Regions from separate parts of the Isoptericola haloaureus genome, predicted to be linked through region 1. Evidence: predicted binding sites of a transcription regulator. Region 1 holds the regulator's gene; each other region holds the start of a gene.
The links. Region 1 encodes HspR, which represses chaperone genes until heat shock. Its sites were predicted from a motif close to AAGTTGAGTCNNNNNGACTCAACTT; they were not measured.
Positions count from the first base shown of each region.

Region 2: a site for HspR is predicted at 4,922-4,946, ahead of V5O49_RS15130 (Hsp20/alpha crystallin family protein). Genes of this name have one in related genera too.
Region 3: a site for HspR is predicted at 5,927-5,951, ahead of clpB (ATP-dependent chaperone ClpB). Genes of this name have one in related genera too.

Region 1 is NZ_JBAGLP010000116.1:204,231-212,083, reverse strand. Features, by position in the region: gene V5O49_RS06425 (cold shock domain-containing protein) at 1-243, shown strand, start outside; gene V5O49_RS06420 (MFS transporter) at 317-1,459, shown strand; gene dnaK (molecular chaperone DnaK) at 1,638-3,527, shown strand; gene grpE (nucleotide exchange factor GrpE) at 3,524-4,183, shown strand; gene V5O49_RS06405 (DnaJ C-terminal domain-containing protein) at 4,303-5,307, shown strand; gene V5O49_RS06400 (heat shock protein transcriptional repressor HspR) at 5,342-5,809, shown strand; gene V5O49_RS06395 (DUF1540 domain-containing protein) at 5,973-6,281, shown strand; gene V5O49_RS06390 (hypothetical protein) at 6,381-7,142, opposite strand; gene V5O49_RS06385 (sigma-70 family RNA polymerase sigma factor) at 7,326-7,853, shown strand, end outside.
Region 2 is NZ_JBAGLP010000118.1:1,089,071-1,096,923, forward strand. Features, by position in the region: gene V5O49_RS15095 (PepSY domain-containing protein) at 1-272, shown strand, start outside; gene V5O49_RS15100 (hypothetical protein) at 299-589, opposite strand; SAM riboswitch class IV at 661-779, opposite strand; gene V5O49_RS15105 (DUF4352 domain-containing protein) at 847-1,638, opposite strand; gene V5O49_RS15110 (sensor histidine kinase) at 2,137-3,333, shown strand; gene V5O49_RS15115 (response regulator transcription factor) at 3,436-4,074, shown strand; gene V5O49_RS15120 (YchJ family protein) at 4,103-4,495, shown strand; gene V5O49_RS15125 (putative quinol monooxygenase) at 4,545-4,847, shown strand; gene V5O49_RS15130 (Hsp20/alpha crystallin family protein) at 4,981-5,400, shown strand; gene V5O49_RS15135 (nucleotidyltransferase family protein) at 5,557-6,090, opposite strand; gene V5O49_RS15140 (cobalamin-independent methionine synthase II family protein) at 6,258-7,466, opposite strand; gene V5O49_RS15145 (class I SAM-dependent methyltransferase) at 7,593-7,853, shown strand, end outside.
Region 3 is NZ_JBAGLP010000118.1:882,542-890,394, reverse strand. Features, by position in the region: gene dcd (dCTP deaminase) at 1-461, shown strand, start outside; gene V5O49_RS14235 (hypothetical protein) at 563-1,690, shown strand; gene V5O49_RS14230 (methylated-DNA--[protein]-cysteine S-methyltransferase) at 1,700-2,215, opposite strand; gene V5O49_RS14225 (AlkA N-terminal domain-containing protein) at 2,212-3,741, opposite strand; gene V5O49_RS14220 (alpha/beta hydrolase) at 3,834-4,778, opposite strand; gene V5O49_RS14215 (LppM family (lipo)protein) at 4,805-5,833, opposite strand; gene clpB (ATP-dependent chaperone ClpB) at 5,999-7,853, shown strand, end outside.

The sequences.
Region 1 (7,853 bases):
CGTGGCCGGTCGGGCCGCGCTCCGGCGTCCGGCGGACCGGTGCGGGGCGGCGAGGGCACCGTCGCGCGCTACGACGCGGACCGCGGCTTCGGCTTCATCACGCCCGACGCCGGGGGCGACGACCTCTTCGTGCACGTGTCGGTCGTGCGGGGCGACGACTACCTGGAGGAGGGCGACCGGGTCCGGTACACGGTGCGTCAGAGCGACCGGGGGCCGCAGGCCGACAAGGTCGAGCTGCTCTGAACCCGGGGTAGCCGGCTGTCGCACGTGCCCGGTGGCGGCCGGCGAGGCACCGGCACCGGGCCAGGAGGCGTCGATGGCTGTCGGACCGTGGCACGTCGGACTGGCCGGGATGTCGATCATCGGGGTCTCCTTCGGCTTCGCCCGCTACGGCTACGGGTTGTTCGTCCCGGTGTTCGAGGACGAGTTCGGTCTGTCGACCGAGACGCTCGGCGTCATCTCGGGTGGCAGCTACGCGAGCTACCTGCTGGCACTGGTCGCGGGCGGGGTTCTCGCCTCGCGCCTCGGCCCGCGGCTGCCCGTGGTGCTGGCCGGAGCATGCGCGGCCGTGGGGATGACGCTCGTGGCTCTGGCCCCGCACGCCGCCGTGATGGCGGCCGGTGCCCTGGTCGCGAGCACCAGCCCCGGATGGGCGTGGGCGCCGCTGTCGGACGCCGTGTCCCAGCTGGTGCGCCCGCGACACCAGGACCGGGTCCTGTCGGTCGTGAGCACCGGGACCGCCGTCGGGCTGGCCGTGGCCGGACCGGTCGCGCTGGTCGCCGGGGCGTCCTGGCGTCTGGCCTGGCTCGTCTTCGCGGTCCTCGCCGTCGGAAGCCTGGTCTGGAACGCGCGGCTGCTGCCGGCCCGGCCCTATCGCCGGCAGACGGCACCACCTCGTGGTCCGGGCTGGCGGTGGTTCGTCCACCGCGGCTCGTGGCCGCTCCTCGCCGTGGCGTTCCTCTTCGGGGTGTCGAGCGCGTTCTACTGGACGTACGCCGCCGATCTGGCACTGGACCGTGGCCTGCCGGAGTCCGCGCGGGCGGTGCTGTGGACCTGCGTCGGTGTGGTCGGGGCGGTCGGTCTCGTCACGGGTGACCTGGTGAGGCGGTTCGGCCTGCGGCGGATCCTGCTGGTCGCCCTCGCTCTGCTGGCCGCTGCCGTCGGGCTGCTCGGGGTGCTCCCGGGAACCTGGCCCGGGGTCGTGGCCTCCGGTGCGCTGTACGGGCCGGGCTTCATGATGATGTCGGCGTTGCTCGCGGTGTGGAGCGCGCACGTCTTTCCCGAGCGCCCCTCCGCCGGCTTCAGCGCGGCGCTCTTCGCGCTGGCGGTCGGTTCGATCGTCGGTCCGGCGGCGCTGGGACTCCTCGCGGGGTCGACGGACCTGGCCGTGCAGTTCCTGGTGGCCGCCGGCGTCGCGGTGGTCGGTATGGCCTGCGCCGTCCCGGCGGCCACGCGATAGCCGGTGTGTGACCCGCTTCACCACTGGCGAACACGTCTTCCACCTGCGGGAATATCGACGACCTCGACAAGGTTGAGCCAGTCAGACTCAACTTCGTGCCTCTCGACTGGACACGCGCCGGGCGGCGACTTACGTTGAGTGCAGACGACTCAACCCCCGCACGAACGAAGGAGCCAACATGTCCCGTGCTGTCGGTATCGACCTCGGCACCACCAACTCGGTGGTCGCCGTCCTGGAGGGTGGCGAGCCCACCGTCATCGCCAACGCCGAGGGCGCCCGCACGACCCCGTCGGTCGTCGCGTTCTCCAAGACCGGCGAGGTCCTCGTCGGCGAGGTCGCCAAGCGCCAGGCCGTCACGAACGTCGACCGGACCATCTCCTCGGTCAAGCGCCACATGGGCACCGACTGGTCCACCGAGATCGACGACAAGAAGTACACCGCGCAGGAGATCAGCGCCCGCATCCTGGGCAAGCTGAAGCGCGACGCCGAGGAGTACCTGGGCGAGCCCGTCACCGACGCGGTCGTCACGGTCCCGGCGTACTTCAACGACGCCGAGCGCCAGGCCACCAAGGACGCCGGCCAGATCGCGGGCCTGAACGTCCAGCGCATCGTCAACGAGCCCACCGCGGCCGCCCTGGCCTACGGCCTCGACAAGTCCAAGCAGGACGAGCTCATCCTCGTCTTCGACCTCGGTGGCGGCACCTTCGACGTCTCCCTGCTCGAGGTCGGCAAGGACGACGACGACTTCTCGACCATCCAGGTCCGCGCCACCTCCGGCGACAACCGCCTCGGCGGCGACGACTGGGACCAGCGGATCGTCGAGCACCTCATCAAGCAGGTGAAGAACACCGAGGGCGTCGACCTGTCCAAGGACAAGATCGCCCTGCAGCGTCTGCGCGAGGCGGCCGAGCAGGCCAAGAAGGAGCTCTCCTCCGCGACGAGCACCAACATCTCGATGCAGTACCTGTCGATGAGCGAGAACGGCCCGGTCCACCTGGACGAGAAGCTGACCCGCGCGCAGTTCCAGCAGCTGACGCAGGATCTGGTCGACCGCACCAAGGAGCCGTTCCACGCGGTCATCCGCGACGCCGGCATCTCGGTCTCCGAGATCGACCACGTCGTGCTCGTCGGCGGCTCGACCCGCATGCCGGCCGTGGCCGACGTCGTGCGCGAGCTCACCGGTGGCAAGGACCCGAACAAGGGCGTCAACCCGGACGAGGTCGTCGCCGTCGGCGCCGCGCTGCAGGCCGGTGTCATCGGCGGTGAGCGCAAGGACGTGCTGCTCATCGACGTCACCCCGCTCTCCCTCGGCATCGAGACCAAGGGCGGCGTGATGACCAAGCTCATCGAGCGCAACACGGCCATCCCGACCAAGCGCAGCGAGATCTTCTCCACGGCCGAGGACAACCAGCCCTCGGTGGCGATCCAGGTCTTCCAGGGCGAGCGCGAGTTCACCCGGGACAACAAGCCGCTGGGCACCTTCGAGCTCACCGGCATCGCCCCGGCCCCGCGCGGCGTCCCGCAGATCGAGGTCACCTTCGACATCGACGCCAACGGCATCGTGCACGTGTCCGCCAAGGACCGCGGCACCGGTACCGAGCAGTCGATGAAGATCACCGGTGGCTCCGCGCTGCCGCAGGAGGACATCGACCGCATGGTCAAGGACGCCGAGGAGCACGCCGAGGAGGACAAGAAGCGTCGCGAGGAGGCCGAGACCCGCAACCAGGCGGAGTCCTTCGCCTACTCGATGGAGAAGCAGATCGCGGACAACCGCGACAAGCTCCCCGCCGACGTCGTCTCCGAGGTCGAGGGTGACATCGCCGCGGTGAAGACCGCCCTGGAGGGCGAGGACGCCGAGGCCATCAAGTCCGCCTACGAGAAGCTCGGGGCCTCCTCGCAGAAGATCGGCGAGGCGCTGTACTCGGCCGAGCAGGCCGCGGGTGCGGACGCGGGCGCCGAGGGCGCCACGGCCGGCGACGCGCCGACGTCGGAGCCCGAGAGCTCCGACGAGGACGTCGTCGACGCCGAGATCGTGGACGACGAGGACGACAAGAAGGACTCCAAGTGACGTCCGACGAGACGCAGGGCACCCCCGAGCCGGAGGAGAACGCCGGCTCGGGGGGCACCCCCTTCCACTTCAGCGACAAGCGCAAGGTCGACCCCACCACGGGCCAGAAGCGCGAGACCCCCGACGGCGGGACCTCCGAGCCCGACGACGCCGCGGCGTCGTCCGGCGAAGGAGACCCGCTGGATGCGCTCGACTTCGAGCCCGCCGGCGAGGCCGCCGAGGACTCCGAGCTGCTGCAGGCCAAGGCCCAGGCGGCGGAGAACCTCGACGCGCTCCAGCGCGAGCGGGCGAGCTTCACGAACTACCGCAACCGGGCGCTGCGCGACCAGGAGGCCGCGCGCACCCAGGGCACCCAGGACGTCCTGGCGGCCCTGCTGCCGGTGCTCGACGACATCGAGCGTGCCAAGGCGCACGCCGAGCTGTCGGGCCCGATGGCGGCGATCGCGGAGAAGCTCGACGGGACGCTCGGCAAGTTCGGTATCGAGCGGTTCGGTGCCGTGGGCGAGGAGTTCGACCCGACCGTGCACGAGGCACTCATGCACAACACGGACGCCGACGCGAAGTCCACCACGGTCAACCTGGTGGTCGAGCCCGGCTACCGCATCGGTGACAAGGTGGTCCGCGCCGCCCGCGTGGGCGTCGTCGGCCCCGAGTGACCGCCCGCCCCTGAGCAGCCGCTCGCGAGATCGACGTCCCCGGACCGAGATCGACCCGCCGTGGGTCGATCCGGGGACGGGTACGTCGATCTCGCGGGCACCGCAGAGAAAGGAACGTCGTGACCGGCCAGGACTGGATCGAGAAGGACTTCTACGCCGCGCTCGGCGTTCCCAAGGACGCCGACGAGGCGGCCCTGAAGAAGGCGTACCGCAAGCTGGCGCGCCAGTACCACCCGGACCAGAACCCGGGTGACGCCGCCGCCGAGGCGAAGTTCAAGGAGATCGGCGAGGCCTACGCCGTGCTCTCCGACCCCGAGCAGCGTCAGCAGTACGACGCGCTGCGCTCCATGGCCGGCGGCGGCGCCCGGTTCGCCGGCGCCCCCGGAGGCGGCGCCGGTCAGGCCGGGTTCGAGGACGTCTTCAGCTCGATGTTCGGCGGCGGCGCCGGTCGGGCCGGCGGTCCCGGCGGGCCGCGGGTGCAGTACCAGCAGACCGGCGGGTTCGAGGACATCCTCGGCTCGATGTTCGGCGGCGGCATGGGCGGACGCGCGGCCGGTTTCGGCGGCCCGCAGCGCCAGAAGGGCGCCGACGTCGAGACCCGCGCGACGCTGCCCTTCCGCGCCGCGGTCGAGGGCACGACGGTCGAGCTGACCGTCGACGGCCGGAAGATGACCGCGCGCATCCCGGCGGGGGTCCACGACGGGCAGAAGATCCGTCTGCGCGGCAAGGGCCGTCCGGGCATGAACGGCGGGCCCGACGGCGACCTGCTGATCGCCGTGCACGTCGAGACCCATCCCGTGTACACGATGGACGGCGTCAACCTGCGCATGACCCTGCCGGTCACGTTCGCCGAGGCGGCGCTGGGCACGACCGTCGAGGTCCCGACGCTCTCGGGCGAGACGGTGCGGCTCAAGGTCGCGGCCGGGACGCCGTCGGGCCGGGTGCTGCGGGTCAAGGGCCGGGGCGTCGCGACCAAGAAGCGCACGGGCGACCTGCTCGCCACGATCCAGGTCGTGGTGCCGCAGAAGCTCAGCCGCTCGGCGAAGAAGGCGCTGGAGGACTTCGCCGCGGAGGTCGACACGGGCGACGTGCGCGCCGAGCTCGCCGCCAAGGCCGCGCAGTAGCCACCGGTAGCCTCAGGGCGCGAAGGAGGTCGAGATGGTCACCGACGACGCACCCGTGCTCACGGTCTCGCAGGCCGCGCAGCTCTCCGGCATGCACCCCCAGACCCTGCGGCAGTACGACCGGCTCGGACTGGTGGTCCCTCGGCGTGCCCGCGGGAGGGGTCGGCGCTACTCGCGGCGCGACGTCGCGCGGCTGCTCGAGGTGCAGCGCCTCGCCCAGGAGGAGGGCATCAACCTCGCCGGGATCAAGCGGATCCTCGACCTGGAGCACCAGGTCCTCCAGCTCGAGCGGCGGCTCTCCGAGCTCGCGGGGCTGATCGCCGCCCGCGAGGAGGCGGAGGGGCGCGTCTTCGCCGCCGGGTCCGGCGGCGACGTCGTGGCCGTCCCGCTGGGTCGCCGGGTGCGGCGCTCCGAGCTGCGGCTCGACGTCGACACCCGCCGTGAGCGCGGCGGCGCTCTCGTGCTGTGGCGGCCCTCCGGCGGGCGAGGTCGGTCCTCCTGACGTCCCGACGAATGACGAAACACCGGCCTTTCGAAATTCATCAATAGTGCGGTAAGGCTCTCCTCACCTTTCTGAAGTGAGCATTCCCTTCCTAGGCAAGAAAGGGAAAATGCTTCTATCATCGAAATGGTTCGGCGAAGATCCAGCGACATGAGGAGCGGCCATGACCACGCTGATGGAGATGCCCGAGGTCACCGAGTGTTCGGTGGACGGCTGCAGCTACAACCACGACCACGACTGCCACGCGGGCGCCGTCACCATCGCCGGGGTCCCCGGCGACGCCGCCTGCGCGACGTTCATCCCGCTGGGCACCAAGGGTGGCCTCGACAAGGTCGTCGCCCACGTCGGCGCGTGCCAGCGCCTCGACTGCGTGCACAACAAGGACCTCGAGTGCTCGGCCTCGTCGATCCGCGTCGGCGCCGGTCCGCAGGACGACCGCCACGCCGACTGCCTGACGTTCAGCCAGGGCTGACGGCGGCCCGCACCACGAGAGCCCGGACGGCACCAGCCGTCCGGGCTCTCGTCGTCGGGCAGGAGGTCGTCCGTGCGGTGGAGCCTGCCGCGGTCGTCGTCAGCGCCGCAGGTGCTCGAGCAGGTTCAGCGCCGCCGCGTGGTCCTGCGGCAGCCGCTCCATCCACACCCGGACCGGTCGACGCATCGTCTCGGCGACCCCGAGGATCTGGGCGTTGCGCTCGATGATGCGGCGCACGCTCTGGGACAGGCGGGGGATGTCGGGCGTGCGTTCGCACAGCACGGCGAAGACGCCGTCGCTCAACGAGGCCATGGGGTGCCCGTCGCCGAAGACCTGGTCCAGCGTCCGGCCGACCGAGGCGGCCCGCGCCATGCGCTGCCACGGGTCGAGAGCCTCGACCGCGACGTCGACGACGACGAGGCAGTGCGAGTCGGACACCGCGACGGTGTCCCGCGTCGCCCGGCCGTAGGTCTCGCGGAGCCGTTCACCGAGGTAGTCGGCGGTCGGCAGGCCGGTCGCCGGGTCGCGCACCCCGCTCAGGGTGGGGCGGCCGTCGCGGCCCTGCACCCAGCCCAGCGCCGCGCCGCGGACCACGTCGACGTCCACGGGGGCGCCCACCGTGCGGTACAGGCAGGCGACGTCCTCGAGGGTCTCGTCGAGGCCGATGCCGGCGGCGCTGCGTGCCCCGCCGAGGCGGTGCGCGGGAGCCTCGGGCGACCTGCCGTCGATGATCGCCTCGACCACGGCGTCCACGGCGGGGTGGTACCAGTCGCCCGGGCGCAGCCAGACCTCGGTCAGGCTCATGGTGCGCCAGCGTTCGCGCGTGTCGACGGCAAAGGTGTCGCCGGTGGGCAGGCTCATGCTGATGTGACTCCCATGGGCTCCCACTATGACGCAGAAACCCGACCTGCGGGTGGGTGAAACGTGCTACTCCATGATTCACCCGGTGGGGGCTCGGCGACGTGCGGGTCGTGCGGCTAGAGTGTGTCTGTCCCGTGTCGATGCGGGTGCAGTGGCCGACAACAGGGCGAGAAGCGGACGATCGTGACCGACGTCTACGTGGGATCAGGAGGAACAGCCCCCAGCGACGGGGAGCTGATCCTCGAGGTGCGCGGAGGCAGCCTCGACGCGTACGGCGCCCTCTACGAGCGGCACAGCGGTGCCGCCCGGGTCCTGGCCCGGCAGTACGTCCGGTGCGACGGCGACGCGGACGACGTCGTCTCCGACGCCTTCCAGCGCGTCCTCGGCATGCTCCAGCAGGGCAACGGCCCCGACACGCACTTCCGCGCCTACCTCTTCACCGTCGTGCGACGCCTGGCCGCCGACCTCGCGCACGGTGCACGCCGGACCCGCCCGACGGCCGACGACGGCACCTTCGAGCACGCCCTCGGGCCGTCGGCGTCGCCGGAGGACCCGGCCCTGGCCGGGTTCGAGAACTCGGTGGTCGCCCGCGCCTACGAGTCGCTGCCCGAACGGTGGCAGGCCGTGCTCTGGTACACCGAGGTCGAAGGGCTCTCCCCGGCCGAGGTCGCGCCCATCCTCGGGCTGACGCCGAACGGGGTCTCGGCGCTG
Region 2 (7,853 bases), on a different contig from region 1:
TGAAGGCCGAGGCGGACGACACCGGCATCGCGACGACCGACACGAAGCGCGACGACCTCGGCGACGACGACCGCGAGGCCCTCGGACGCGCGCAGGTCAGCCTGAGCGAGGCGATCGTCCGCGTCGTCGAGTCCTCGGGCGGCGTCCTGGACAAGGCCGAGCTCGAGGAGGACGACGGCCTCGCCTACTGGGAGGTCGAGGTCGACCTCGGGGACGACGACGAGCACTACCGCGTCGACGTCGCCACCGGCACGCTCTCGCGGGACGCGTAGGGGCTGCGCACCGGCGGCCCCGGCGGTCACGCGGCCTCCCCCACCATCGGCGGGCGCGTGAGGTCGCCGTCGCCCTCAAGCCTGGGGACGACGTAGAAGCCGTCGGGCGTCTTCCAGTCGTAGACGACGACCGCGTTGACCTCCCGCAGACTCCCACGCCACGACGCCAGGCGGTGCCGGTCCACCCACCGCAGCCCGCGCCCGGCCTGGTCGCGCACCGCACAGCTCAACATCGCCAGGTGGTACGAGTTCCTGTGCTGCTCGTGGATCTCCCAGGGCAGCCGGGCGAGGACCTGCTCGTCGAGCTCGGGAAACATCTCTGCTCCTTCGTCCGGGGAGCCGGCCGACAGCCACCCGGACGCGCGAACGAGCCCGGAGGCCGTCGGCGACCCCGCTCTTCCCCGCGCCGGTCGGCGCGAGGCCGGTCTTCCTCCTGAGGCACCGTGCGCGAGGAGCGCGGTTGCCGGATCGGCACGCGGAGGACGTGTCGCCGATCACTCGTTGACCTGGGCAGATGTCTACCCGACACCGGAGGCGGGCCGCAACCGCGACGGCCCGCCCCGGACGTCCGGTCTCACTGCAGCGAGACCTCGACACCGCCGGAGAACGCCGAGTCGTGCAGCTCGAGCGTGGCGGGCGTCGCGTCCGTCGGCACGTCGAAGACGACGACGCCGTCCACGGTGTTACCCGGGTTGATCTCGTTGAGGAAGCTGTTCGAGTCGTCGAGGTAGATCGCCGCCTCGGAGTCCGCCGAGTGCGTGCGACCCTCGGTGTCGACGAGCTTCTGGCTGCTGCCGTCGAAGTACTGCGCCTCGTCGCCGATGTTCTCCACCGCCATGTGGACGAGCACGAACTGCCCCTGGGCCTCGGTGTTGAGGTACTCGTTCCCGATCTGCGCCACGCCGTCCTCGAGCTCGGTCACCGTGAACTCGAACTTGCCGTCGCGCGCGGCGTCGCCGAGCCCCGGCAGGTCCGCGGCGTCGGTGGCGGGCTCCTCCGCCTGCTCCTCGGCATCGGCCGCGTCCTGACCGTCCGCGGCCGCGCCGTCGTCGGTCCCGGCGTCCTGACCGGAGTCCTCGGTCGTCGCGGCGTCCTCGGAGGCGACCTCCGCCGTCGTGCCCGCGTCCGCCGGCGCCTCGTCGCCGCCACCGCCGAACGCGGCGCCGACGACGGCGATCCCGACGAGCACGCCGAGGCCGGTGAGGACCTTGTGGCGCGCGAACCAGCTCTTCTGCGGCCCCGGCTCGGGAGCCTGCGGCGCTCCGGACCCGCCCGGAGGAACGGGCTGCTGCGGGACCTGGCCCTGCGGGGCGGGCTGCTGCGGGGTCTGCGGAGACCACGCGGGGTGCTGCTGCTGGTCGGACATGATCGCTCCTTCGTCGAGCCGGTGATCGAACGAGATCGATCCTCGGCTCCGGGTGCCCGACGGCGGATCCCCCGGGCGGCTCGACCCACCGACCCGAACGGGGGAACCTCGGGCCGCGCTGCCGACCCGATCGGGTGATGACCGGCGTCGGAGGCGCGCCGTACGCTGCCCGGTATGTACCCGCCGTCGTCCAGCCCGGGAGGGCCGCCGCCGGGCCCTGCCAGTGGTCCGAGCGGCCCTGTGCCGGGCTACCCCGGCTCCCACGAGGGAGCCGCCGCGCCCGATCCGTACGCCGGCTCGTCCGCGGCGCCCTCCCCGGCCTCGTACGCCGGTGGGGCTGCGCCGTCGCCCTACCCGCCGTCGCCGTACCCCGGCCCGACGCCGTACCCGGGTCCGATGCCGCACGCGCCCTCCCCCGGTTCCCCGCCCGCCGGACCGACCCCGAGGCCGCCCGGCCAGGGGCGTCGCACGGCGAGCCGGTGGGGGTCGATCGGCGCCGTGGCGGTCACCTGGTTCTGCGCCGTCACGGGCGCAGCCTTCGCGGCACCGGCCGAGCTCACCAACACCCAGGTCGCCGTCTTCCTGCTCTGGTTCGTCGTCGCGGCCGGGGTGGCAGCAGCCGTGTGGTGGCGCACCACGCACCCGGTCGCGGTGTGCCTGGCGACCGCCGCGGTCGGGATCGTCAGCCCGCTCGGCGCCGTCGCCCCGCTCCTCGCCCTGCCCTGGGTGGTGGCGCGCACCGACCTGCGACGCAGCCTGCTGTGCGGTGGCGCGACGACGCTGGCGCTGATCGCGACGTTCTGGCGCGACGCCGCTCGCGAGGGCGAGAACGTCATCTTCTCCGCGACCGCGGAGGACGGCGGCGCGACCTCCTACATGACGCCTCTCGGATACCTGATCCTGGGCGTGCTGGCCCTGGGACTCGCCGTCGGCGTCGGGCTGCTGCGCCGCGTCGCCACCCGGGCCGGGGCCGACGCCGACGCCGCCCGTTCCGTCGCCACCGCCGAGTCGCGACGGGCTGCGACGTACCAGGCGCGGTCCGAGACGCTGCAGACCGAGCTCTCACGGCAGGAGGAGCGCGACCTCATCGCCCGCGAGATGCACGACACGGTGGCGCACCAGCTCTCCCTGATGTCGCTGCAGGCCTCGGCCCTGGAGGTGTCGTCGGAGGACGCCGAGACCGGCGACGCGGCCCGGTCGATGCGGTCCTCGGCGCACCGTGCGCTGGAGGAGATGCGCACGCTCATCACGTCCCTGCGCGAGGGCGCCGAGGACTATGCGGGTCGGGACTGGACCCTGGACGACCTGGCCGACCTGCTCGACAGCGCCGGGGACCGGGGCGTGGACCTGGTGGCGACGGTGTTCGTGACCGACGGTGACGCCGCGCCGCCGACGCTGACCCGCACGGTGTACCGCGTGGTGCAGGAGTCGCTGACCAACGCGGCCAAGCACACCCCCGGCGCGCGCGTCGCGGTCAGCGTCCGGGCGCGACCGGTCGACGGCATCGACGTCTCGGTACGCAACCCCGCCGGCCCTGCCGCCGGGCCCGCGGCGGCGCCCGGGAGCGGCTCCGGCCTGCGCGGGATGCGGGAACGCTGCGAGGCCCTCGGCGGCACGTTCGACGCCGGCCGCCAGGACGACGACTCGTTCCTGGTCCGCGCCCACCTGCCCTGGTCGCCGACGCCGGAGGCGTAGCCGAGCAGGTCCAGTGCCCGCGCCGCTCCCGCGCCACTCCCGCGGCCGGCCCGGGCTGGAGCTGCTCCGACGATGTCGCAGGTCACCAGTAGTGTCGAGGCCGTGACACGGGTTCTGGTCGTCGACGACGACACGATGGTGCGGCAGTTCCTGCGACAGATCCTCACCGCACGCGGCCTGGAGGTCGTCGGCGAGGCCACCGACGGGGACGAGGTGGTCGCCGCCGTCCGGGCGCACCGTCCCGACGTCGTGCTCATGGATCTGCGCATGGCACGCCTCGACGGTGTGCGCGCCACCGCCGCCGTCGTCGAGCTGCCCGACCCGCCGGGCGTGGTCGCCATGACGTCCTTCGACACGGAGTCGGCCATCCTCGACGCCGTGCACGCCGGCGCCGCCGGGTTCCTGGCCAAGGACTCCGGCCCGGACGAGCTGGTCGCAGCCGTCGAGGCCGTCGCCGCCGGGGACGGGGCCCTGTCGCCACGGGCCGCCCGGGTGGTCGTGGAGCAGGTCGGCAAGGCGTCGGGCGCCCGAGGGCGGGACGAGGCCCGCGCGGAGCTGGCACGGCTCACCGACCGCGAGCGCGAGATCGCCCACCAGGCGGCCCGGGGCCTGACGAACGCCCAGATCGGCGCCGAGCTCTACCTCGGGGCGGCCACCGTGAAGACCCACCTCAGCACGGCCTGCCACAAGCTCGGGGTGAACCGGGTGCAGCTCGCGGTCCTCGTGGACCGCGCGGCCTGACCTCGGTCGGGTACGCGACCATGGACCTGTGGACGACGCGACCCGCTGCCCCTGCCTGTCCGGCCTGCCGTACGGGGAGTGCTGCGCCCCGCTGCACCGCGGCGAGCGCACCGCCCCGACCGCCGAGGCGCTGATGCGGTCCCGCTACAGCGCCTTCGCCTCCGGCGACGCCGACTACCTGAGCGCGACCTGGCACCCGCGCACCCGCCCGGCGTCGCTGGACCTGGACCCGGGCCGCCGCTGGCGGCGCCTGGACATCCTCGGCACCAGCGCGGGCGGGCCCTTCGACGACGCCGGCGAGGTCGAGTTCGTCGCGACGTTCGCCGACGACGACGGCGGGCGCGGCCGGCTGCACGAGCTCAGCCGGTTCGTGCGCGAGGGCGGCACGTGGCTCTACGTCGACGGCGACGTCCGGACCTGACGCCCGGACCGGCCGGGACATGTCGGGGGCGGTCGCTAGCGTCGCCGGCATGACCTTCGTGAACGTCGGCACCCTCGGAGCCGTACCCGGCAAGCGCGACGAGCTGGTCGCCCACCTGACGGCCCGCAGCGACGAGCTCGCCGACGCCGGCTGCCTGTCCTACGAGGTCGGCGTGAACGACGAGCAGCCCGACACCGTCTACGTCGCCGAGATCTGGACGTCGGCCGCGGCGCACCGCGACTCGCTGCAGTTGCCCGGCGTGCAGGCGTCCATCGCGGCGGCCAGGCCGCTGCTGTCCGGGGAGATGGGCGGGTTCCGGTTCGACGTCGTCGGCTCACCGCTGCGCGACTGAGCTCTCCGCTCAATCCCGGGTCCGGCGTCCGCCCACCCGACCCCGACGCCGCCGTCCGCCCACGGCGAACCCGGAAATTGAGTCGGGGTGACTCAAGTTGTACTCCTCGGAACCATCCACGAGAGGAGCACCCATGACTGCCACCCTGACCCGCACCCCGCTGACGGACGCGCTGTTCCGCGACCTGTGGACCCCGCGCCCGGCAGCCCCCGCCGACGCCAAGCCCGCCGCAGACGTGTACCGCGAGGGCGAGGACCTCGTCGCCCGCCTCGACCTGCCGGGCATCGACCCGGCCGAGGACGTCACTGTCGAGGTCGAGGGCCGCAAGCTCGTCGTGCGCGGCGAGCGCAAGGACCAGCGCGGCGAGGAGTCCGAGGGCCGCCGCGTCTCGGAGGTGCGCTTCGGCGCCTTCCGCCGGGTCGTCACGCTGCCGAGGGCCGTCGAGGCCGACGCGGTGACGGCGTCCTACGACGCCGGTGTCCTGACGGTCACCGTCGCCGGCGTGTTCGCCGGCACGACCCCGCAGCGCATCGAGGTCACCACCGCGGCCTGATCACGAGGCCCGGGCCGCCCGGCCCGGCTGCGCGCACGGCGACACTCACGGCGACGGCGCTCGACCCGTCAGGGTCGGGCGCCGTCGTCACACACGGACATCACCGCGAGATCAGCTGCTCGAGCGCCTCCAGGGCGTGATCGACGTCGTCGCGCCTCACAGCGGGATCGCCACGACGGATGCTCGCACCGCAGGACGGAGCGACCGCTCGGGGACGATGTCCACGGGCCGGCCCAGGATGGCCGAGAGCTCGGCCTCCAACGCGGCCAGCGCGAACAGGCCCACGCCGTCGTCGACGTCGACCAGCAGATCCACGCCCGATTCCGGGCCGTCCTCGCCGGAAGCGACGGAGCCGAAGACGCGCAGGTGACGCACTCCGCGCCTGGCCGCTGCGTCGACGACGTCGTCCCGATGCTGTCGAAGGACCGCGTCGAGCACGGTGCCGCCCCCCGCCTCGGTGAGAGCTACGGCCTCCGACGCGACCGCACGGCCCAGGAGGCGCTTGACCTCAGGCTGGCTGCGCCCCAACGACCGCGCGATCCGGCGCTGGCTCCACCCGAGATCATGCGCCTGGCGGACACCGCGTTCCAGCGTCCGGCTCGCTTCGGCGCGCAGGTCGTCCGCACGGGATCCCAGACCTGCCAGATAGTCCGCGAACGCACGCTCGACGGCCGACTCCTCGCCTTCCATGCGGTCACCTCCGATAGCACATGCTATCGAAATGGCCCGGCCGCGCACCGTCCGATCGAGCGTCTCTGTTTCTCAGGAATCGAGACCTGATTCCTGAGGAACAGAGACGCTCGACGGGAGACAGCTCAGCCCCGACGGGAGACAGTTCAGCCCCGACGGGAGACAGCTCAGCCCCAGAGCCGCTCCGAGGCGATCCGCGCGCCGGCAGCCAGCGACTCGAGCTTGGCCCACGCGATCTGCGGGTGCACGCGCCCGCCGAGCCCGCAGTCGGTCGAGGCCAGCACGTTCTCCCGGCCGACCCGCCGTGCGAACCGCTCGATGCGCTCGGCGACGAGCTCGGGGTGCTCCAGCACGTTGGTCGCGTGCGAGACCACGCCCGGCAGGATCAGCTTGCCCTCGGGCAGCTCGACGTCGTCCCAGACGCGGTACTCGTGCTCGTGCCGCACGTTCGCGGCCTCGAAGGAGTACGCCCCGGCGTCGATGTCGAGCATGAGCCCGACGATGTCGCGCATCGGCAGGTCCGTGGAGTGCGGCCCGTGCCACGAGCCCCAGCACAGGTGGTACCGCACCTTCTCCGGCGGGATGCCGCGCAGCGCGTGGTTGAGCGCCTCGACGTGGATCCGCGAGAAGTCGAGGTAGTCGGCGACGGTCGGCTCCGGCGTGACCTGGTCCCAGGACTCGGCCAGCCCCGGGTCGTCGATCTGCACGACGAGCCCGGCGTCGACGATCGCGAGGTACTCCTCACGCAGGACGTCGGCCCACGCGTACGCGTACTCCTCGTGCGTCGCGTAGTACTCGTTGTGGATCCGCGTCGCCGACCCGGGCGCGATCGAGGTGACGAACGCGTCGGTCACCCCGGCGGCGTCGGCGGCGGCCCGCAGGTTCGCGGCGTCCTGCGCGACGGCGGCCTGCCCGGTGTACGTCAGCGGCCCGGTGACCTTCGGGAACTGCCCCGGCCCCTCGCCGTGGAAGATGCCCGACGTCGGGTCGGTGTACGCCTCGCGGAACCGCGCCTGGTCGCGGCGGTTGCCGAACCCGGTCAGCCGCACGTCGCCGGGCGCGGACTGCACGTCCGCCAGCACCCACTGCGCGTCGGTGTCGAGCTCGAGACCGCCGGTGCGCTGGAACGAGTACGACCACCAGGCGCCGAAGTCCATCGGCGAGGACATCGACTTGCCGTACTCGCCGTCGCCGACCACGGAGATCCCGGCGTCCTGCTGGCGGCGCACGACGTCGGCGACGGCGTCGCGCAGCAGCGGGCCGAACTCGCCGTCGGCGTCCCCGTTCTCGCGGGCCGCGTTGGCGGCGAGCAGCTCGGCGGTGCGCGGCAGGGAGCCGGCGTGGGTGGTCTCGATGCGGTCGGTGCTGCGCAGCACGATGTCCTGCCTCTCGGTCACGGGAACGGATCTCGGGCGATCGTCGCACGGTTGCCAGAACGGCAAACCGGCTGTCCCTCAGCCGGACGGCGGGGCACCATGAAGCCTCAGTCCACCGGAGGTCCGATGCCCGCCACCGTCCGCCTGATCGACGACGTCCGCCCCGAGGAGTCCGACCACGACTTCCTGCCCGGGATGCGTCGCGCCTGGCTCATGCCCTGGTACGACTTGACCGCCCGCCTGCGCGGCGTGCACCGCCTCTACCGGCGCACGATCGAGATCGCGGGGATCACCGCGGGGCAGCACGTGCTCGACGTCGGCTGCGGCACGGGCAACCTGAGCCGCGAGGTGCTGCAGGCCACGCCGGACGCCGTCGTCACCGGGCTG
Region 3 (7,853 bases), on a different contig from region 1:
TCTTCCGCCTGTTCGACAACCACCGGTACCCGTTCATCGACCCGTCCCAGGAGCAGCCGGAGCTGACCCGGCTGGTCGAGGTCGAGCCCGGCGAGCCACTGGTGCTGCACCCGGGGGAGTTCGTCCTCGGGTCCACGTACGAGACGGTCACCCTGCCCGACGACGTCGCCGCCCGGCTGGAGGGCAAGTCCTCGCTCGGCCGGCTCGGCCTGCTGACGCACAGCACCGCCGGGTTCATCGACCCGGGCTTCTCGGGGCACGTCACCCTCGAGCTGAGCAACGTCGCCACCCTGCCGATCACGCTCTGGCCGGGCATGAAGATCGGCCAGCTCTGCTTCTTCCGGCTCTCCTCCCCGGCCGAGCACCCCTACGGCTCGGCTCGGTACGGCTCGCGCTACCAGGGCCAGCGGGGCCCGACGGCGAGCCGCTCCTGGCAGTCCTTCCACCGCACCGACGTATGACCGGGGTCGGCGACACCGGGGGCCGACGTCGGTACGCTCGGTCCCGCCGCGCCGGCGACGTCCGTCGGCCGGACTCCCGGACCCGGAAGGAACGTCGCCTGATGGCCCAGACCTCGTCCCCGTCCCTGCCACCGCTCCCGCGCGCGTCCACGCAGGGGCACCAGGCGCGGCACCTGCTCGCCGTGCCGGACGACGTGACGGTCGACGAGGTGGAGGTGCTGGCCCTGTCGCGGTTCGGCGGCACCCGCTGGGACGTCGCCCCGTCGGACCTGCCGGGCGCGGACCTGCCCGCGGGCCGGATCGCCGGACCCGGTGAGCCCGGCGTGCTGCGCCTGACCCGGCACAGCCACGTGCACGGGCCCTACGCTCCGCGGGGCGACGGGTTCGAGCCCGGCCTGCCGGCGCGCACCGCCCTGGTCTTCGACGTCGTCTGCCCGCGCGAGCGTTGGGACGACCCGCCGTTCCCCGGTGGCGGCGACCGCGACGGTCTCGCCCGGGCGTTCCCGGCAGGGCTGCCGAACCGCGAGGAGGAACGCGTCGTGCAGTGGCTGATCGCCGCCGCCCGACGCCTCGGCGGCTCGGTGCGCCTGGACGTGGCGGGCCTGTGGGACCCGGCCGAGACCCAGCGGCGCGCCGCCGGCGCGGGGGTCGTGCTGACCCCGGACCCGGGGGCGTCGGTCGACCTGACGGTGTGGTCCGACGTGTGGCTCGACCCGCAGGCCGCCCACCGGGTGCTGCAGGAGGTCCACCCGCGAGTGGTCCTGGCCACCCAGGGCGCCGACTACCAGGGGCCGCCGGAGGGCATCGCGGAGAAGCCGCTCTACCCGGGCGAGAAGCTCGACCCGGAGCTGCGGCGCGAGCTGCACGCCCGGGCCGACGACTTCGACATCGCCGCCCTGCAGGCACCGGTCGTGCTGGACGGCTACGGGCTGACGATCGACCTGGGTCACGACGGCTGGGTGACCGTGGAGGTCATGGGCGACGAGGTGCTGCCGCTGCTCGTCAAGGAGCTGCCCTGGGCCGCGAGCGGGGCGATCTGCTACCGCGTCGTGTGGGACCCGCCGGACCAGTTCGAGGCGCAGATGGAGTTCCCCCAGCCCGGTCTGGTGGTGGCCCGCAAGCGGGCGGCCGACCTGGTGGGCAAGGTCGCCGCCGCGATCCACGCCGCCGTCGGCGGGGAGATCGCCGACGAGTCGGAGTTCCTGCTGGCGCCGGAGGACCTGGCCTGACGCGCCGCCTCAGGCGGCCGCTGCGGCCCGCTCGCGAGCCAGCAGCGACTCCTTGACCGCGGTCCCGTACCGGAACCCGCCGAGCGTGCCGTCGGTGCGCAGCACACGGTGGCACGGCACGAACAGTGCGGCCGCGTTGTGCGCGCACGCCCCCGCCGCCGCGCGCACCGCCGCGGGCCGCCCCGCACGGCGGGCGTACTCGGTGTAGGTGACGGGCTCGCCGGGTGCGACCTCGCGCAGCACGTCCCAGGCGTGCTCGCGGAACGGGCCGGAGCGCTGGACGACGTCGACCCGGGCCACGGCGCCCAGGTCGCCCGCGTAGTACGCCCGGACCGCCGCGGCCGGGGCGGCGACGGCGGGGTCGGTGGTGTCGACGACGGGCACCGCCGCCGGGCGCAGGTCCCGGTGGACGAGCCCGACCAGGGCGGGGACGTCCGCGGTCCAGCCCGAGGCGAGCACGACGCCGTCGTCGGCGACGAGGCTGAAGGGTCCGTCCGGGGTGTCGAGGGTGGTCGCGGCGATCATGCGGTGGTCCTTTCGTCCACGGGTGCGGCAGCGGCCCGCCACACGTGCCGGGCGGCGTAGGAGCGCCAGGGGGCCCAGCGGTCGGCCCGGGTGGCGAGCGCGGCCCGGTCGTCGGGCAGTCCGAGCCGGCGGGCGCCGGTCCGCAGGGCAGCGTCCCCGTCGAGCCAGACGTCGGGACGGCCCAGGACACGCAGCGTCACGTACCCGGACGTCCACGGTCCGATGCCGTGCCGCGCCTCGAGCGCGGCGCGCAGCTCGTCGGCGTCCGCGCCGAGGTCGACCGCCAGGGTGCCGTCGGCCAGCGCGTCGGCGGTGGCGACCACGGTGCGACGCTGCCGGGCCGGGAGCGCCAGGCTGGCGCCGTCGTCGGCCGCGACCTGCGCGGCGGTGGGGAACAGCCGGGTGAGTCCGGCGACCGTCGACCGGTAGGGCGTGCCGGCCGCCGCCGCGAGCCGGTTCAGGTGCGTCCGCGCGGCAGCCACCGAGATCTGCTGACCCACGACGGCGCGGACGACGATCTCGTGCGGGTCCGCGGCCCCCGGCATCCGGACGCCCGGGGTCGCGGCGACGGACGGGGCGAGCGCGGGGTCGGTGGCCAGCGCGGTGTCGACGGCGACGGGGTCGGCATCCAGGTCGAGCAGCCGGCGTACCCGCGCCACCGCGGTGGCGACGTCCTGCAGCGAGGCCAGCTCGAGGTGGGCGGCGAGGCGTCCCGGTCCGACGGCGGGACCGGCGGTGACGGCGACGGCGCCGGGCCCGTGCGGCAGGTGCAGGGTGCGCGCGTAGCGGGCTGCGTCGTCGTGCACGGTCGCGGACTCCGCCCCGTCGACCGCCCGCGCGGCGAGGTAGGCGATCGTCCCGGCCGCGTCGAAGGGCTCCCGCACGGGCAGCGTCAGGTCGAGGTGGACGCGGTCGCCCTCGGTGCCGGCGCCGCTCACCGTGCCGGGGCGCACCGAGCGACGGCTCCGCAGGGCGGTCGGGGTGGTCGCGTACACGGCGCGCACGGTGTCGTTGAGCTGGCGGATGCTCCCGAACCCGGCGGCGAACGCGACGTCGGCGACCGGCAGGTCCGTGCCCGTCAGCAGGGTGCGCGCTGTCTGCGCGCGCTGGGCGCGGGCGAGCGTGAGCGGTCCGGCGCCGAGCTCGGCACGCAGCAGGCGGTGCAGGTGGCGCGTGCTGTAGCCGAGCCGGGCGGCCAGGCCGGCCACGCCCTCGCGGTCCACGACGCCGTCGGCCACGAGCCGCATGGCCCGGCCGGTGGCGTCGCCGCGCAGGTCCCAGGCGGGGGTGCCCGGGCTCGCCTCGGGCAGGCATCGCTTGCAGGCGCGGTAGCCGGCGTGGTGCGCGGCCGCCGAGGTCAGGTAGAACGTCACGTTCTCCGGCTTGGGCGTGCGGGCGGGGCACGACGGGCGGCAGTAGATCCCGGTGCTGCGCACGGCGGTGACGAACTGGCCGTCGAACCGGGCGTCGCGCGCGGCGATGGCGCGGTATCGCTCGGTCCAGCGGGTGTCGGTCGTGGCGGGCACGACCTCATCGTCACCCGCCCGCCCCCGGGGTGGCTAGCGGGAATCGGACACGACGGTGCGGCCGGGACGGTGCACCCCGCGGGTGCCGAGCGTCAGACGGCGGCGGCGATCCAGTCCGTCACGACCTGCAGGTACTCCTCGCGCGCGGGCGAGGGCGACAGCGCCAGGTCGTGCGTGCCGCCGCGGATCGTGGCGAGGCTGACGTCGTCGCCGAGCCGCGGGGCGAGGGCGCGCATGTGCGCGACGTCGAGCACCGAGTCGCTGGACAGGTGCTCGGCGTGCGTGGACCGGTCCGAGGTCAGCACCAGCACGGGGATCTCGAGGTCGAGGCCGTGGGCGAGCCGCCGCTGGGACCGGCGGACCGAGCGGAACCAGGCCGCGCGCACCGGGAACGGCTCGTGCGGCTTCCAGGTCGTGTCGAAGTCCCACTCGCCGCCGTGCGCGCGGTGCAGCGCCCGGGCGTAGGCGTCGTCGAGGTGGCTGAGGACGGCGCGCGGCGCCAGCGGGGCGACGGCCTCGGCGAGCGCCACCCCCGCCCACCGGAACGGGCGGGGCGCGTTGTGCTCGAACCACGGGCTGTTCAGCACCAGCGCGTCCGCGCGGCCCGGGCGGGCGTCCGCCCACAGCGGGACGACCAGCCCGCCGGTGGAGTGGGCGAGCACCACGAGCCGCTCGTGACCGGCGGCCCGCACCGCGTCCGCGGCGGCGTCCAGGTCCTGGGCGTGCAGCGCCAGGTCGGGGACCTGGTTCGGGTCGCCGCCGGCCGCCTCGTACGACTCCCACGAGCGGCCGTGGCCGCGCAGGTCCACGGCGTAGGACGCGAACCCGGCGTCGGCCAGGGCGCGGGCGACGTGGGGGTGGAAGTAGTAGTCCGCCAGGCCGTGCACGGACAGCACGGCCACCCGGGCCGGGTCGCCGAGCGGCGCGACCGACGGCACGTGGCGGACCAGGGTGGCGCTCGCGCCCTCCGGCAGGTCCAGGGTCCGGGCCTCGAAGCCCTCGCCGAGCAGGTCGGGGTGCCAGTCGGTCGCTGTCATGTCCCGAGGCTATCGGGACCGGCGGCTCAGCGCGGCGGCGTCGGCGGGGTGCCGTCCGGGTCCTGGTACGGCTGCTGGGGCGGTACGACGGGCGGGGCCTGCTGCTGCGGCTGGGCGTAGCTCGGGGGCACGGCGCCGCCGCCGTAGGGCGCGGGGCCGCTGCCGGGCGCGCCGGCCCCGGGCGGGCCGGGGGTGCGGTTGTTGCGCACGACGAGCGCGACGACGACACCGAGGACGGCCAGCCCGAGCACGAGGCCCACGATCCACCAGGGGAAGCCGCCGGCGTCGTCCTCGGCCGCGGTGTCGGCCATGTCGTCGGCGGCCGCGGACTCCTCGTCGGTGGCCTCCGCGGTCGGCTCGTCGGTCGCCTCCTCCTCGGAGGTCGTGGCCTCGTCCTCCGGCGCGGCGGCCCCGCCGGAGACGGCCGAGCCGCGGGCGTACACCTCGGTGACCTCCCCGACGGACGGCGTCCACACGACGGTGTTGCCGTCCACCTCGCCCGTGGTCTCGCTGATCGCGCCGGGGAACGTCACGGCGATGCGCATGTCGAAGCTGTCGAGCAGGCCCTCGGGGAGCTCGCCGCCCATGTCCTCCATGTCCTGGGCGTCCTGGCTCAGGTCGAAGACGCCGTCGACGACGTACTCGTCGCCGTCGCGGGTGATGGACAGGTCGTCGCTGCCCTCGCCGCTCATCTCCGAGATGGGCTGGTCGACGAAGCCGACCTCGACGCCCGTGTACTCGCCGTCGGACCAGGGCTGCTCCGTCGAGCCCTCCGGCAGGTCCTCGGTGAGGGAGTCCTCGCCCTCGTTCGACATGTCCCACAGCTCCTGCGGGTCCATCCCCAGGGACTCGGCGAACTCGTCGGAGATCCCCATGATCACGGTGCCGGAGGCCGTGTCGTCCTCGCTGAGGGTCATGTCCCAGTCGACCTTCATGCACCCGGAGAGCGCGAGGAGGCCGACGGCGGCGAGCACGGCCGTCGCCGCCCGTCGGACCCGTGGCCGGGGCCGACGGCGGTCGGGGGCGGACGGCGGCGGGGCGAGCGTGGCAGGCATCACCGTCCCAGCATCCCCGACCGGCGTCGACAGGGCATCCGGACCGCTGCATGCAGGGCGAATTCACCCGCCGCCACCTGCCGTGGCGAGGCAAAGTTGAGCGGAATAGACTCAACTCTGCGGCGGTTGACGTCAGCAGTCACTCGTACCGGACCCGGAGGACCCATGGACACCAAGTTCACGACGATGTCGCAGCAGGCCATCGGTGACGCCGTGCAGTCGGCGTCCGCCGCCGGCAACCCCCAGCTCGAGCCCGCCCACCTGCTGTCCGCGCTGCTGCAGCAGACCGGTGGTGTCGCCGTCGGGCTGCTCGAGGCCGTCGGGGCCGGCCCCCAGCAGATCGGGCAGAAGACCCGCGCCGCGCTCGTCGCGCTGCCGACCGTGAGCGGCGAGGGCGTCGCCCAGCCGTCGCCGTCGCGCGCCATGCAGAGCGTGCTGACCACCGCCACCCAGGAGGCCGAGGCGCTCGGCGACGAGTACGTCTCCACCGAGCACCTGCTCATCGCCGTGGCCGCCGGCCAGTCCGCTGCCGCCCAGGCGCTGAACGCCGCCGGCGCCACCGCGGACGCGCTGCGCGCCGCGCTGCCCGCCGTCCGCGGCAACGGCCGGGTCACCAGCCCGAACCCCGAGGGCACCTACAAGGCCCTGGAGCAGTACGGCAGCGACCTCACCCAGCGGGCCCGGGACGGCAGGCTCGACCCCGTCATCGGCCGTGACGCCGAGATCCGCCGGGTCGTGCAGGTGCTGTCGCGCCGCACCAAGAACAACCCCGTGCTCATCGGCGACCCCGGCGTCGGCAAGACCGCCGTCGTGGAGGGCCTCGCCCAGCGCATCGTGGCCGGGGACGTGCCCACCTCGCTGCAGGGCAAGCGGCTCGTCGCCCTCGACCTCGCCGGCATGGTCGCCGGTGCCAAGTACCGCGGCGAGTTCGAGGAGCGGCTCAAGGCCGTCCTGGAGGAGATCACCGCCTCCGACGGCGAGGTCATCACCTTCATCGACGAGCTGCACACCGTCGTGGGTGCGGGCGCCGGCTCCGAAGGAGCCATGGACGCCGGCAACATGCTCAAGCCCATGCTCGCCCGCGGCGAGCTGCGCATGGTCGGCGCCACCACCCTCGACGAGTTCCGCGAGAACATCGAGAAGGACCCGGCCCTGGAGCGCCGCTTCCAGCAGGTTTTCGTCGGCGAGCCGTCGGTGGAGGACACCGTCGCGATCCTGCGCGGGCTCAAGGAGCGCTACGAGGCCCACCACAAGGTGACCATCGCCGACTCGGCGCTGGTGGCCGCCGCCGCGCTCTCCGACCGGTACATCACCGGCCGCCAGCTGCCCGACAAGGCCATCGACCTCGTCGACGAGGCCGCCTCCCGCCTGCGCATGGAGATGGACTCCTCGCCGGTGGAGATCGACGAGCTGCAGCGCGCCGTCACCCGGCTGGAGATGGAGGAGGTCGTCCTCAAGGACGCCGAGGGCTCGGCCGACGCGGCCGCGCGCGAGCGGCTCGAGAAGCTGCGCGCCGACCTGGCCGACCGGCGCGAGGAGCTCGCCGCTCTCACCGCCCGCTGGGAGGCGGAGAAGGCCGGCCACAACCGCGTCGGCGACCTGCGCGCCCGCATCGACGAGCTGCGCACCGAGGCCGACCGGCTGCAGCGCGAGGGCGACCTCGAGGCCGCCGCCCGCCTGCTGTACGGGGAGATCCCGTCCGTCGAGCGCGAGCTGGCCGAGGCCGAGCAGGCCGAGGCCTCCGAGGCGGCGGCCGAGGAGGCCGCCCAGGAGACGCCGATGATCGCCGACAAGGTCGGGGCCGACGAGGTCGCCGAGGTCGTCTCGGCCTGGACCGGCATCCCCGCCGGCCGGATGCTGCAGGGCGAGACCGAGAAGCTGCTCAGCATGGAGGACGTCCTCGGCGAACGGCTCATCGGCCAGCAGGCCGCTGTCCGGTCCGTCTCGGACGCGGTGCGGCGCTCGCGGGCCGGGGTCGCCGACCCCGACCGGCCGACCGGGTCGTTCCTGTTCCTCGGGC